Regions from separate parts of the Cobetia sp. 1AS1 genome, predicted to be linked through region 1. Evidence: riboswitches for the same ligand, from Rfam matches in the RefSeq annotation. Region 1 holds a riboswitch; the other holds the start of a gene.
What was found. A riboswitch is a leader RNA that binds a small molecule or an ion and turns the genes downstream of it on or off. The one in region 1 is predicted to bind thiamine pyrophosphate.

Region 1 (7,245 bases):
CGGTGAAGCCATCTCGCTGGTCTCGCGTGATGACTTCCGCAACCTGTGCGCCATCGAGCAGCACCTGGGCTATTTCGTGACGCGCGAAGTCGTGGAAGGCTTTGCGCCCAAGCTCGCGGTGCCGGCCTCGAACAGCGACTACGCCCCCAAGTCCGCAAGCAAGAGCCGTCGTCGCCAGTCCAACCGCCGCTGACTCTTCTCAGGGCAAGCCTGATGACGCCCTGACACAAGCACGCCCCCGGAGACATGAACGTCATTCTCCGGGGGCGTGCTGGGTTGTACACCAAGCTTTGTTCGCAAATCTCCATGCGCAAAGCTCTATGCGTAGTGTAGCGCTCAATTGATGGCGGCGATGCCCGGCCCACCCACGGGACCCAGCTGAGTGTCACTGACGAAGCCATTGCCGCCGTCCTGCTTGGCGCGGAACAGATTGACGTCGGCCTTGGCGATCAGGCCTTCCAGGTCCTTGTCGCCGGACTGGCGCTGGGCGACACCGATCGACAGATTGACATCCAGACTGTTGAGGCCGTCATTGATGACGAACGGCAACGCCGAGGCGCCCTTGCACAGACGCTCTGCCACCTGATCGACGCGCTCGCCATGCAGCCCCGGGCACAACAGCACGAACTCCTCGCCGCCATAGCGCCCGACCAGGTCCTCCCCGCGCAGGATGCTGCGCATGCGCCGCACCAGCTCCTTGAGCACCTGATCACCGGCCTGGCGACCCCAGGTCTCGTTGATCAGCGCCAGATGGTCGACATCCACCATCATCACGCTCAGCGCCCCGTTGTTGATCAACATGCCACGCCCGCTGTCGACCAGCTCGGCGCGACTCAGGGCGCCGGTCAGCGCATCGAAGCGCCCCCCCGTCTCGAAACGCTGCTGCAGGCGCTCCACCGACCAGCCCATCTGCACCAGCACCAGCGTGAAGAAGATGGTCAAGACACCCAGATTGATGATGCGAAATGCCAGCATCCAGCCGGCGGGCAGCGGATTGGTCGGCCCTTCCAGCATCAGGATGATGTAGGCCAGCAGCGGCATGCTCAGGCAGGCGGCGCACAGAAGAACGCGCCGCATGAACGACATGCGGATCGAGTAGATGCACAGCAAGGCGCCGAAGTAGAAGTAGTCGAACGCGGCCTCCGAGCCGAAATAGCGCAACGAGAAGCTGATCTGCGCGCAGGTGCCCAGCGCCATCAGCGTTGCCGCCAGGGCTTCACGGCGAGCTCGGTGCAGCTGCAGACAGACCAGATCGACGATCAGCATCGCCAGATTCAGCGCCAGAATGCCCATCTCGCCCAGCCACAACAGCAGGATGGCGTAGAGCAGATGGCAACTGACCGCCAGCACGTAGACCACGTTGAAGGTGGCATGAAAGGTCTTCTCATCCGCCGTGAGTCCGGGCGGGAATTGCTCGAATCGTCGCAGAAAGCCCGCGAGATGAGGATGTGGGCTGGCCATGTAGTCACCTCCTTGTCGCTGGCCACAATCGGTGGCCAGGCGCTGTCACGGACAAATTGGCCTGACATCAACAGAATACGATATTGATGAGTCCAAACACGACGCCCCCATTACACGCAGTGCAATGGGGGCGTCGTAGTGTGTGAAGCGCAGGCGCAGACCCAGACACAGGCTCAGTGCAGTCGCAGGCCGACCTTGGTGATGCGATTGCCTTCCACCTCGTTCACCACCCAGTGGATGCCATGCCAGTCGACATCGTCGCCGACCACCGGCACCCCGCCGACTCGACGGGTGATGAACTCGGCGATGGTCAGGTGGTGCTCGCCCTGGGAGAGCGTCAAGCCGTAGACATCGGCGATATCCTGCATGTTGGCATCGCCTTCCAGCGTGAAGGTCCCGAAGAAGGCGCGTTGCTCGTGCTGCAGACTCTCGCCGTTGAACATGCGATTGAGGCTCGGCACATCACACGAGCGCCCCACCACGCACAGCACATCCTGCTGATGCAGGCAGGTGCTGCCCTTGGGGTGGATCAACACCTTGTTGCGGAACAGCGCCCCTACCTTGGCCCCCGACGGGAAGCGCAACATGCGCAGCGCCACGCCTTCCAGCGCCGTGTTGTCGACGCGATAGACCAGCATCTCATAGTCATTGACCGGCATGATGCCGAGCAGGTTGCGGCGACTGGGCTGTGCGCCCGGTGGCACCACCACCCTCAGCTTGCGCGCCATCGGCGCCAGCGACGAGCCCTGCACCAGCAGCGAGATGATGACCACGAAGAAGGCGACATTGAAGTAGAGACCGGCATTCTCGACCCCGGTGATCACCGGGAAGATCGCCAGCACGATCGGCACCGCCCCTCGCAATCCGACCCAGCTGATGAACCACAACTCACGCCAGCGGAAGCGGAAGAACGGCTTGAGACACAGGATGACCGCCAGCGGGCGCACCACCAGAATCAACGCCACGCTGAGGATGGCGGCCGGCAGCGCGAACTGCAGCATGGTCGAGGGCGAGACCAAAAGGCCCAGCATCAGGAACAGCACGATCTGCGAGAGATGCGCCAGACCATCATGCACCGGCAGGATGTGCTCCAGATGCCGGCCGGGGTGATTGCCGATCATCAGGCCGCACAGATAGATGGCGAGGAAACCGCTGCCGCCCATCTCGTTGGTGGTGGCGAACAGGCTCAAGCCCAGCGCCAGCGCCAGCAGCGAATAGAGGCCGGGCGCGAGGTCCAGATAGCGCATCAGGCGGGCGATCAGCCAGCCGCCGGCGATGCCCATGGCGGCGCCGACACCGAACTGCAGCAGGAAGCTCATGATGCCCGACGCGACACCGGAGAGCTGACCGGTCAGGATCTCGGCCAGCGTGATGGTCAGGAAGATCGCCATCGGGTCGTTGGTGCCGGACTCGATTTCCAGCGTCGCACCGACACGCTCATTGAGGTGGACACCCTGGCCGCCCAGCAGCGAGAAGACCGCCGCGGCATCGGTGGAGCCGACGATGGCCCCGACCAGCAGGCCTTCGATCAGGGTGAGGTCAAACAGCCACATGGCCAGAAGGCCCACCAGGCCGCTGGTCATGAAGACCCCGACGGTGGCCAGCACCAGCGCCGGTTTCAGGCCGGCACGAAACGTGGACAGCCGTGTGCGCAGGCCGCCATCGAGCAAAATGAGCGCCAGCGCCAGGTTACCGATCATGTAAGCGGATGAGGCGTCGTCGAACTGGATGCCCAGCACGCCATCTTCACCCGCCAGCATGCCAAGGCCGAGGAACAGCAGTAGCAGCGGCATGCCAAGACGCGCCGAGACGCGGCTGGCCAACACGCTCAAGGCGATCAGCGTGCCTGCCAGCAAGAAATAATAATTCAGGTTCTCTACCACGAGTGCTCCCCCGCCAAGCCCTACATCAGATCTCGAGTGACGTCCACGACGACTCACCCACAGTATTCCATGTCAGCGATGGGGCTGCAGAGAAATTTCACACCTTTCATGTACTTGCAGTGTGCAGCACGCGGATTTCACGCCAGGCTGCGCGGCGAGACCCAGGCCGGGGCTGCCGCAAGCTCAGCATAGGACCGCGGACCGAAGGCCTCCATCGCCCACAACAGCGCACGACACAGCTCACGCTGGCCATCGAGATCGATCATGCGCCCATGGCGCGAATAGCCCTTCATGAAGGCCTGACGCTGCTCCGGCGTTTCCAGCAGCAACTCCACCAGCGCCCAGTCGAACTCGATCGGTGCCCACACCAGCGCCTCCCAATCGCTCCATACCCAGCCGGTGGCGGCGCACAGGTATTGATCGGCGCGCATGTCCGGCAGACACCACACCGCGCGAGTCGGTGCCGGGAAGGTGCGCTTGAGCAGCGTGCCGAGTTCCGCGCAACGCGGGTGATGGGCGAGAAAGCGCGTGACACGGGTATTCCAGTGCAATAGCGGCATCGGCTGCGCCAGCGGCTGACCGAAGCCCGACACCGTATCCTGATGCAGGCGACCGAGCTGGTCGCCCAGCAGCTCACAGAAGGTGATGCTGAGATCACTCGGCTGCCCGCTGGACCACGGCAGGTGCCAGATGGGCGCGCCATCGAGACGCCCCAGAAAGGTCAGGGGCAGCGGCGGAATCGGCAGGCGCGCGGGCAAGGCGCCCGCCAGTCGCGTCAGGCCCTCCGGGGTCGCCCAGCGATCGGCGCCGAAGACCCCGCGCATGGCGCGCCAGAAGGGGTCATGGTCTGGGCCGGTGCGCGCCAGCTTGATGAGGCCGGGCGTGCCGCCACGCTGGCGCCATAGCCAGTTGGCGCTATCCGGCCAGGCGAGCGCCAGCGGTTCAAGGGGTTGACCCAGATAGGTCGAGAGCCGGCGGGTCAGTGACTCCTCGGGCCAGCCCCTGGGCACGGGACGCGGCTCGCCCACGGCCTCAGCCGTGCTCGGCCGCCGTGGGGGAACGGGATAACTGGAACAGGTCGAGAGATCCGGTGTGTCGGGCATGATGATCTCCTTGGGCTACACGTCTTGTTACAGTAATGCTCAGCATACCCAAGGCGTGGCACATCGGCATAGTCCGTTTCGCACGCCACCTCTGCCCTGCCCACCTGACCCGCGTCGGACAAGACACCGGCAAGACAGTGACGTTACACTGTCGGCCTGGATGGGGGTGCCCGAGGATGGGCTGAGAGCCGCAGCGATACGTCGCGCGACAACCCCTGGAACCTGATCCGGTTGATACCGGCGGAGGGAATCCCCGACGCGTGCCCTGCACGGCGCGTCACCTGCTTCCTCCTGCCGGCACGCCGCCTGACCACGGAATTGCCTGTGTCGCTGGGACTCACCCTCAACAACGCACGAATCGATTACGCCGGCCACACGCTGTTCCGCGATATTTCCGCGCGTCTGGAAGCCGGTAGCTGGACGGCACTGCTTGGGCGCTCCGGCTGCGGCAAGAGTTCGCTGCTGCGCCTGCTGGCCGGCCTTGAGATGTCAGACCTCCACCAGCTCGACCTCGCCACCGATGACGGTCAGCCGCTGACCGACCGCGTCGCCTGGATGGCGCAGCAGGACCTGCTGCTGCCGTGGCGGCGCGTCATCGACAACCTGTGGCTGGGCGATGACCTGCGCCGGCGGCCGCGCAATCGCAAGCTTGCCCATGAGCTGCTGGCCGCGGTCGGGCTTGAGGGCCGTGAGCAGGCCTGGCCGGACGCCCTCTCCGGCGGTCAGCGCCAGCGCGTCGCCCTCGCCCGCACGCTTTACCAGCAGGCACCGGTCGTGATGATGGATGAGCCGTTCTCGGCGGTGGATGCCATCACCCGTCTGGAGCTGCATGATCTGGCCAGCCGCCTGCTCAGGGGCCGCACCGTCCTGATGGTGACCCATGACCCGCTGGAGGCATTGCGCCTTGCCGATCAACTGCTGGTGCTGCGCCCCTCGAGCCTCCCGGGCCACGGCGCCGAGCTGGAACGCCTGCCGGGGCTTGGCGCCGCACGCCCGGTGCCGCTGGATGACCCGGCCCTGCCACCGGCGCAGGCGCAACTGATCGCCCGCCTGCGTGATAGCGAGGAGGCCGCATGAAACGTCTGCACGCCATGCGTCACCTCGTCATCAGCGCGCTGCTCCTGCTGGGGCTTTGGCAGCTGATCATTGCCGTCACCGCCGTACCGCCCTACATTCTGCCCACGCCGCAGGCCGTGCTCGAGGTGCTGATCCAGAAGGCGCCACTGCTGGCCCATCACGCTGGCGTCACCATCAGCGAGATACTGGCCGGGCTGGTGCTGGGCATTCTGCTCGGCCTTGCCACCGCGCTGGCGCTGGCCTTCATTCCCCGCCTGCGCCGCACGCTGCTGCCGATGCTGCTGATCAGTCAGGTGATACCGCTGTTCGCGATCGCGCCGCTGCTGGTGCTGTGGCTCGGCTATGACATGCTGTCCAAGGTGGTGATGGCGACGCTGATCATCTATTTCCCGGTCGCCTCCACCGGCTACGACGGCCTGCGCCAGACCCAGCAGGGCTGGCTGGATCTTGCCCATACCCTGGGCGCCAGCCCATGGCGCCGACTGATCCACATCCAGCTGCCCGCCGCGCTGCCGGCACTGGCCTCCGGCATTCGCATGGCTGCGACCGCCGCCCCCATCGGCGCCGTCATCGGGGAATGGGCCGGTGCCAGTCAGGGGCTGGGCTATCTGATGCTCAACGCCAACGCGCGCATGGAGATCGACCTGATGTTCGCCGCCCTGCTGGTGCTGGTCGCCTTCTCCCTGCTGCTCTATTTCTCGCTGGATGCGCTGCTGCGCGCCCTGATGCCCTGGCACCGCGACCGGCTGACACGCCTGGGCTGACACGCCTGAGCTGATACACCCGGGTCAAGACGACTGGCCTTCGGGCAGACACTGCATGACCGCATGACCGCATGACCGCGTTACCGAAAGACGCAACGACGCTCGACACAAATTGCATGAGCCTGACGACTGCCGCCCACGAACGGCAGCACCACTACCCTGTGATCACAAGGAACTCCGCCATGTCTCTTTCGTCATCGGCGCCACGGCGCAAAGCGCAGCCGACACGTTCACCGCGTGCCTCGCTGCTGTCCACCGCCTTCGCCACCCTGCTGACCACGCTGTGCCTGAGCAGCCTGCCAGCCACCGCCATGTCGGCCCACGCTGCCGAGGCAGAACCCGCCACCAGCACCCAGTCAGCGCCGGAAATCGTCGCTCAGCAGGCCGAGGTCGGAGTGAACGGCGACTCGGCCGCCTCCGCGCCGGTGGCAAGCCAGGAAGCCGTGGAAGCGACCGCCGGCGCCGCCGAACAGGCGAAGAACGGTACTGAACCGTCCGCGGATGCCCCGCCAGCCGCCAGCGACGAACAGAGCGCTGATGCTGACTCGAAGGGCGCCGACAATGACGCTACCAAGGATGCTGCCACCGCCGAGCAGCCATTGACGCAGTTCAAGGTCATGCTCGACTGGTACACCAACCCCGGCCACGCCCCGCTGGTGCTGGCGCAGGAGCTGGGCCTGTTCAAGAAGCACGGCCTTGATGTCGAGCTGATCGCCCCCGCCGATCCGAGCGTGCCGCCCAAGCTGGCCGCCGCCGAGCGCGTCGACATCGCCATCAGCTATCAGCCGCAGCTGCACCTGCAGATCGATCAGGGCCTGCCGCTGGTGCGTATCGGCACCTTGGTCGCCACACCGCTGAATGTGGTGGTGGTGCGCGCCGACAGCGACATCCAGTCGATCGCCGACCTCAAGGGCAAGCGGGTCGGCTACTCGGTGGGCGGTGTCGAGGAAGTGCTGC
Region 2 (7,245 bases), on a different contig from region 1:
GTCGTGGTGATGCTGACGCCCTCTGCCGAGCCGTCGGGTCAGACACCTGAACAGGCGGCTCTGCGGGCAGCGCTGGAAGCCCGGCTGCGAAGCGTTGTCGATGCCTCTGCCGACCTCACCTTCGAGGCACAGCCGCAGGGGGAGCTCGGTGAGCGAATGTCCCGGGCCATGGCCCGACATCTGCCCGAGGGGCCGGTATTGCTGATGGGCTCCGATCTGCCGGCGCTGGACAGCCAGCGGCTGCGCGAGGCAGCCCATAGACTGCGCACTCACGACGCGGTGCTTCAGCCCACCGACGATGGCGGCTATGGCTTGATCGGCCTCAAGGCGCCCTGCCCGCAAGCCTTCCTGCTACCCCGCTGGAGTCATGCCCATGTCTGCCGGGACACTCTGGAGCTGCTGGCCCGGGCCGGGAAAACGGCCGCTTGCCTGCCGACCAGCTGGGATGTCGATGAGCCGCGTGACCTTGCGCGACTGTCGCGCCACCTGCCGGCACTCATGGCCGACCTTGCCGCTTGAGGCTTTCCATAAACAAGCCCGCTTGAGACTCTTCACAGGTTCGGCATGCCTCCCAAAGTCGTATGCATTTTTGCTCACACTGCCCTTCTTCTGCGCCTCAGGGCTGTTACACTCGCTGCATCGTGACTCATATGTCACAGCTTGACGGGGTGCCGGTAAGACCGGCTGAGATGTCATGCGCAGGCGATGTTCTTGCGTGAATGACGATCCCGCCGAACCTGATCCGGCTAGTACCGGCGTAGGGATCAAGCGCGAAGCGATGCCACTCGATATCGTCACCACTTTCTCACGGTGACTGTCGGCACCTCCCCCGCTTTTCCCCTGCTCCTGTTCCGGTACTGGCCACGCTTGCGCCAGAGACCTGTCGCCCCATCACGGGTCGTCAGCACGCTCACCGAGGGATGCGTCATGCCTAGTTTCAACGACCTGACCAGTGCCTGCGCCGAGGAATGGCGTGACTATCTCGAGCACGACTTCGTTCGCCAGCTGGGCGAAGGTCGTCTGCCGGAGGAGTCCTTCCGCCATTACCTGCAGCAGGACTACCTGTTCCTGATCCACTTCGCGCGCGCCTGGGCGCTGGCCGCCTACAAGAGCCGCACCCTCGCGGAGCTGCGTCAGGCCACGGCCAGTCTCGACACCATCCTCAATACCGAGCTCGATCTGCATATCGGCTACTGCAGCGAGTGGGGCATCAGCGAGGATGACCTGAGCGAGCTGCCGGAATCCCGCGCCACCCTGGCCTATACCCGTTACGTGCTCGATTGCGGCCAGCGCGGCGACCTGCTCGATCTGCACGTGGCGCTCGCGCCCTGCCTGATCGGCTACGGCGAGATCGCCGAGTGGCTGCTCGATCAGGACACCACCGAGATCGAGAACAATCCATACGCGGACTGGATCGCGATGTACTCCAGCGATGACTTCAAGGAAGCCGTCGAAGCCGAACGTGAATGGCTGGATGCGCGTCTCTCGGAGGTCTCGGAGCGTCGACTGGGTGAACTGGTCGATGTCTTCCGGGACGCCACGCGACTCGAGATCGACTTCTGGCAGATGGGCCTCGATCGCGCTTGAGGCATGACGGACTGACGTCCCGGCGCTCGCCATGAGCCGCTCGGGATGACGCCATCCCCCATGGATGGCACGACTGACAGGCCAACAGAGCCTGGATGCGAGAATACTCCCCGAGGCAAGCCTGACGCTTCGGGCAACACCCTCTCGCATTGAAATCTGAACACGCTTGACGGGGTGCCGGTGGAACCGGCTGAGATCCTGCATGCATGCTTCGCCGCCCTGACGTGCGAGCTTGCCAGCAAGGGGTCCCGTGGAACCTGAACCGGTTAGGACCGGCGTAGGAATCAAGCTGATGGCCAGCCGCTGCGCGCGGCCGCCTCGCTCCCGGGCCACCTGCTGGCAAGGAGTCGGCGACGACCATCCTCTCCCTGCGCACGGTCTTCCCATGATGACGTCAGCCGTGACGTCGCCCTTTGAGGAGACCTGCATGAGCACTGCCCCGACGACACAAGACCCGCAAGCCACCAACGCCGCCGAGTCACCGCTCGCCTCGCAGCCTGAGGCTGCCCCCAAGGCGCGCGCGCGCGCCGGTCGCAAGGATGGCAGCCGCCACCTCGCCAGCGAAGCACAGGTCGACGCCGCAGCCATCGCGCCGCTGAGCGGCTCGCGCAAGATCTATATCGAAGGCTCTCGCCCGGACATCCGCGTGCCCATGCGCGAGATCGGCTGCTCGCCGACCCAGACCTCCAGCGGCCTGGAAGAGAACCCGCCGATCGTCGTCTACGATACCTCCGGCCCCTACACCGATCCGGCGGTCGAGATCGACATCCGCCGGGGCCTGGCGCCGCTGCGCGAGAAGTGGATCGAGGAGCGCGGTGATACCGAACAGCTCAATCAGCTGAGCAGTGAATATGGCCGCGTGCGCCAGGCCGACCTGCGCCTGTCGTCCCTGCGCTTCGAGCTGGACCACCGCCCGCGTCGCGCCCTGCCGGGCAAGAATGTCACCCAGCTGCACTATGCGCGTCAGGGCATCATCACCCCCGAGATGGAATACATCGCGATTCGCGAGAATCAGCGTCGTATCGCGCTGCGTGAGGAATATCAGGGCAGCGAAGCCGTCGAGAGCATTCTGGGCCACCAGCACCCGGGCCACAGCTTCGGCGCCAACCTGCCCGACGAGATCACCGCCGAATTCGTGCGTGAGGAAGTCGCCCGCGGCCGCGCCATCATTCCCGCCAACATCAATCACCCGGAAAGCGAGCCGATGATCATCGGCCGCAACTTCCTGGTGAAGGTCAACGGCAACCTGGGCAACTCGGCGGTCACCTCCTCCATCGAGGAAGAGGTCGACAAGATGACCTGGGCGATCCGTTGGGGTTCCGACACCGTGATGGATCTCTCGACCGGCGCCAACATCCACGAGACCCGTGAATGGATTCTGCGCAATTCTCCCGTGCCCATCGGCACGGTGCCGATCTATCAGGCGCTGGAGAAGGTCGATGGCGTGGCCGAGAACCTCGATTGGGAGATCTTCCGCGACACGCTGATCGAGCAGGCCGAGCAAGGCGTCGACTACTTCACCATCCACGCCGGCGTCCTGCTGCGCTATGTGCCGCTGACCGCCAGCCGCGTGACCGGCATCGTCTCGCGCGGCGGCTCGATCATGGCCAAGTGGTGTCTGGCGCATCACGAGGAAAGCTTCCTCTATCGCCACTTCGAGGACATCTGCGAGATCTGCAAGGCCTACGACATCAGCCTGTCACTGGGCGATGGCCTGCGCCCGGGCTCGGTGGCCGATGCCAATGACGCCGCCCAGTTCGGTGAGCTCGAGACGCTCGGCGAGCTGACGAAGATCGCCTGGCAGCACGATGTCCAGGTCATGATCGAGGGCCCGGGTCACGTGCCGATGCACCTGATCAAGGAGAACATGGACAAGCAGCTCAGCGAATGTGACGAGGCGCCCTTCTACACCCTCGGCCCGCTGACCACCGACATCGCCCCGGGCTACGACCACATCACCTCCGGCATCGGCGCCGCGATGATCGGCTGGTTCGGCTGCGCCATGCTCTGCTACGTGACCCCCAAGGAGCACCTGGGCCTGCCCAACAAGGACGACGTCAAGACCGGCATCATCACCTACAAGATCGCCGCGCATGCCGCCGATCTGGCCAAGGGCCACCCGGGCGCGCAACGCCGTGACAATGCGCTCTCCAAGGCGCGCTTCGAGTTCCGCTGGGAAGACCAGTTCAATCTGGGCCTGGACCCGGACACCGCGCGCAGCTTCCACGACGAGACGCTGCCCAAGGACTCGGCCAAGGTCGCCCACTTCTGCTCCATGTGCGGGCCGAAGTTCTGCTCGATGAAGATCACCCAGGAAGTGCGCGATTACGCCAATGAGCATGGTCTGACCGGCGATGCCGACAGCGTGATGGCCGGCATGCAGGAGCAGGCCGACAAGTTCAAGCGTGAAGGCAGCCAGCTCTATCAGGAGGTCTAGCCAAGCGCCTGACACACAGGAAGGCTGACTTTCCGAGCGACACAAAAAACGCCCCGACCAGTGATGGTCGGGGCGTTTTCGTCACATCCTGCCAGGGGCTCATGACATCTCATGAGCGTGACAGAAGGCTCACGTGCGGCTGGTGACTTCCAGCAAGTGATAACCGAACTGGGTCTTCACCGGGCCCTGCACGGTGTTGATCGGGGCGCTGAACACGACTTCGTCGAATTCCTTGACCATCATGCCCGGGCCGAAGGCACCCAGGTCGCCGCCACTGCGGCCGGACGGGCAGGAGGAGTGCTCGCGAGCGGCATCAGCGAAATCGCGGCCGTTCTCGATTTCGGTCTTGAGAGCTGCACACTGTTCTTCGCTGGAAACGAGAATATGACGCGCTGTGGCCTGTGCCATGTCTATCACCTGTCACTGATCGAATAAATGCCGCCGGCAATCACCGGCGGCGTGGCAGGTCATTGTGGCCCAAGGCAGAGCTCGCCGCTAGCGTCCTGCACAGACCCGCCGCTGATACTGGATGGCATCGAGATCATTGCTGCCGAGCAGTGCCGCCGTGGCAGCGTTGCATTCCGCCTCGGCCAAGTCATCGGCAGCGGAGGTTTCCGCCCACTGGATGTTGCCGACACTGGGCCGGTAACTGACCGCGGCATTGCATGCCATACGCCGCGTACTGTGGTAACGCTGCGAAGGCAGAGTCGGAGGGTTGCTGGTCATTTCCCGGCACGTCGAGGCAAACATCTCGCTGGCTGCCTGACTGCAACGGGTATGGGCCATGGCATTCTGGCGCTTGTTGGCACACACCGAGTCATTGAGAACACGCCAATGCAGGGTATCGAAATCGATCACCTGCCCTTGATAGCGGGTCTCGACATGCTCGCGCTGAAGCCCTGCTGTCGTCGTCAGATGCGAGGCGACACCCTCACCGAATTGCCCACTCAAGCCCGAGACCGCATCCATTAACGCTGCCAATGCCGCACTGACAGAATTCATCACACACTCCTTGTGTTGATACCTCCCGGCATATGCCGCCGGGGAGCCTTGCTCGATCATCCATGACCGTCACTTGCGGTGACATGACCTGATAGCGCTGCCTCATGACGAGACTGATAACGCCGACTGATAGCGCCGGCGCACTCCCTGCGACATTACCCGTACACCGTCATCATTGCCTTAACGCTCAAGGGGATGATGCCAACGCTTCCCTCTCCAGCAACGAGTAATCAGATTCAGTACCCCAGACACGCGAACGCCCACCCGGAAGACCGGATGGGCGTTGGGGACGCTCGCCTGAGAGCGTCGGCAGCAGTCGCTTACTTGGCGACTTTCTGCATGGCCTCGGAGGCGGACTTGGCGTTGCTTTCTGCCAGTTCCTGACCTTTCTTGGCGTATTCCTGGTTCAGCTCGACCACTTTCTGGGTGTCGTTCTGCAGCTTCTCGCCCAGAGTCTTGACGGTTTCCTGCTGCTCCTTGACGAAGTTCTTCAGACCTTCGCTGTCCTTGATCTCGAGCATGGAACGCGCCTGGGTCAGGGAAGCATCAGCATAGGACTTGGTCAGTTCCATCTGTGCGCCGATCAGCTTCTCGCTGTAATCGATGCTCAGGGCGCTGAACGCACGCAGCGGAGACAGGAACATATCGTCGAACTGCTGAGCGGACTTCTCGAAGTTGGCATTGAACATGTAGGCACCCTCCAGGGTATTGGCATCACACTGAAATGAACCGGAGCGTTGCTCCGTTCGGTTATCAGGACTGAACCGGGCTGGTGCACCGTAGTGACCGAGCCATCATTATCAAGCCGTCACTATCAAGCCGTCGCGGTCAGATAGTGCTATCGACCAGGTTCCATCCTCGCTGCAATGCAGCATAAGACAGTCTTTGTTGCACTGCAACATCAAAAACATCGCAACGACTGATCTGTACGCCCTGGTTGATGCAGTTGCTTGATTGCACTAGAGAAAAACAATCAGAAGTCGAAAAGAAAATTGACGCCTTGGGGCCCCGTCATGCCACACACCACGCCCTGGAACGCCAGACTGGCCAAAGTGCTGGGCCAAAGTGCTGGGAGGATAAAGGGCTAGGACAGAGGGCTGAGGCAGAAGCCCGAAGCTGAAAGCCTGAACTTGAGGATAGCGCCGTGCTGCTGCCTCACTGGCATGAGGCGTCGCGACAGCGTTTGCAAAGCAGGCGCCCGCCCAGCGCGCGTGCCTGATCTGCCTGGCGACAGAAGTCGACACTCTGGGTGGAAAGCCATCGCCGACAGCCCTGGCAGCGCGGCAAGCCTTCCTCATCCTGCGACTGGGCGGAAGACGCGCCCTGCTGATTGTCGGCCGCAGCCCCCGGCTGCTCGCCTGCCGCCTGCGGGCTAGCGGGGCCTTCTCGGCCATCCTGATCCAGAGCCTGGTGCCCGGGCTGCCAATGCGCGGCCTGCAGCCCTCGCCCCCCAAAACCGCACTGCCGTTTCAGGGCAGCCGTAGATGTCACGCCACGCTGGACCGCCAGCGTCGTGTCATCCGACGCCCCTTCCATGTCATCGGACTCTGCCGCCACGGCAGCGCTTTCGCCTGAGGCCCGCGCCAGCTCTTCAGGCGATAGCGGCGGTTGGCATAGATAGGCCAGCGGGGATACCTGAGTGGCAGCGTCGCCCTCCGTCGCGCGCGTGCCGGCGGCCAGGCCCAGCTCCGCCACCCAATCCGTATTGGGGGCCACATGCTGGGTCGCGATGGCGCGCCCCAGCTGGCGCAGGCGGCGCTGATCGAGGCGGTGGGTAAAACTGCGCAGCCGTGTCACGTAAGCGGTCTTGCCGCTCACCTGCAGGCACTGACGCTTGAGGCGCGCGAAGGACAGCAGCGCACGACTGTCGACGATGTCTTCCGGCGGCCGACTGACCTGAGCAGCATCGGCCACCACGATGCGATAGCGCAATTGCGGCTGCAGGGTCATCCCCAGGCGCACAGGCAACAACGAGGAGGCCTCCAGCCATTGCACGATAGTGCGGCTACGCTCAGGGATCGTCTGCAAGGGACACGGCGTTACGGCATGTGCCATGACGCCATCTTCGCCTGAGGGTGTCTCGCCACCCTCAGAGACTCGTCCGCTATGGGCCAACAGCTCACCGAAGGGGGTGATCGAGAGCGTCAGATCAAAACAGGAGGCGTCCAGCACCCAGACCTGCATGAGGCTGTTGATCAGCAGGTGATCGATCTCGATCA

Region 2: it holds a riboswitch for thiamine pyrophosphate, as region 1 does, so the genes downstream of both, thiC (phosphomethylpyrimidine synthase ThiC) here and QD280_RS01985 (ABC transporter ATP-binding protein) in region 1, are expected to answer to the same signal.

Annotation. Positions count from the first base shown of each region.
Region 1 covers NZ_JARWKU010000001.1:453,610-460,854, reverse strand. The annotation lists gene QD280_RS02005 (DEAD/DEAH box helicase) at 1-193, shown strand, start outside; gene QD280_RS02000 (GGDEF domain-containing protein) at 337-1,461, opposite strand; gene QD280_RS01995 (potassium/proton antiporter) at 1,635-3,344, opposite strand; gene QD280_RS01990 (hypothetical protein) at 3,482-4,447, opposite strand; TPP riboswitch at 4,600-4,713, shown strand; gene QD280_RS01985 (ABC transporter ATP-binding protein) at 4,772-5,524, shown strand; gene QD280_RS01980 (ABC transporter permease) at 5,521-6,288, shown strand; gene QD280_RS01975 (ABC transporter substrate-binding protein) at 6,471-7,245, shown strand, end outside.
Region 2 covers NZ_JARWKU010000010.1:117,087-124,331, reverse strand. The annotation lists gene QD280_RS15025 (TIGR04282 family arsenosugar biosynthesis glycosyltransferase) at 1-519, shown strand, start outside; TPP riboswitch at 655-781, shown strand; gene tenA (thiaminase II) at 928-1,587, shown strand; TPP riboswitch at 1,748-1,888, shown strand; gene thiC (phosphomethylpyrimidine synthase ThiC) at 2,015-4,024, shown strand; gene QD280_RS15010 (peptidylprolyl isomerase) at 4,154-4,432, opposite strand; gene QD280_RS15005 (hypothetical protein) at 4,520-5,026, opposite strand; gene QD280_RS15000 (phasin family protein) at 5,347-5,715, opposite strand; gene QD280_RS14995 (nuclease-related domain-containing protein) at 6,182-7,245, opposite strand, start outside.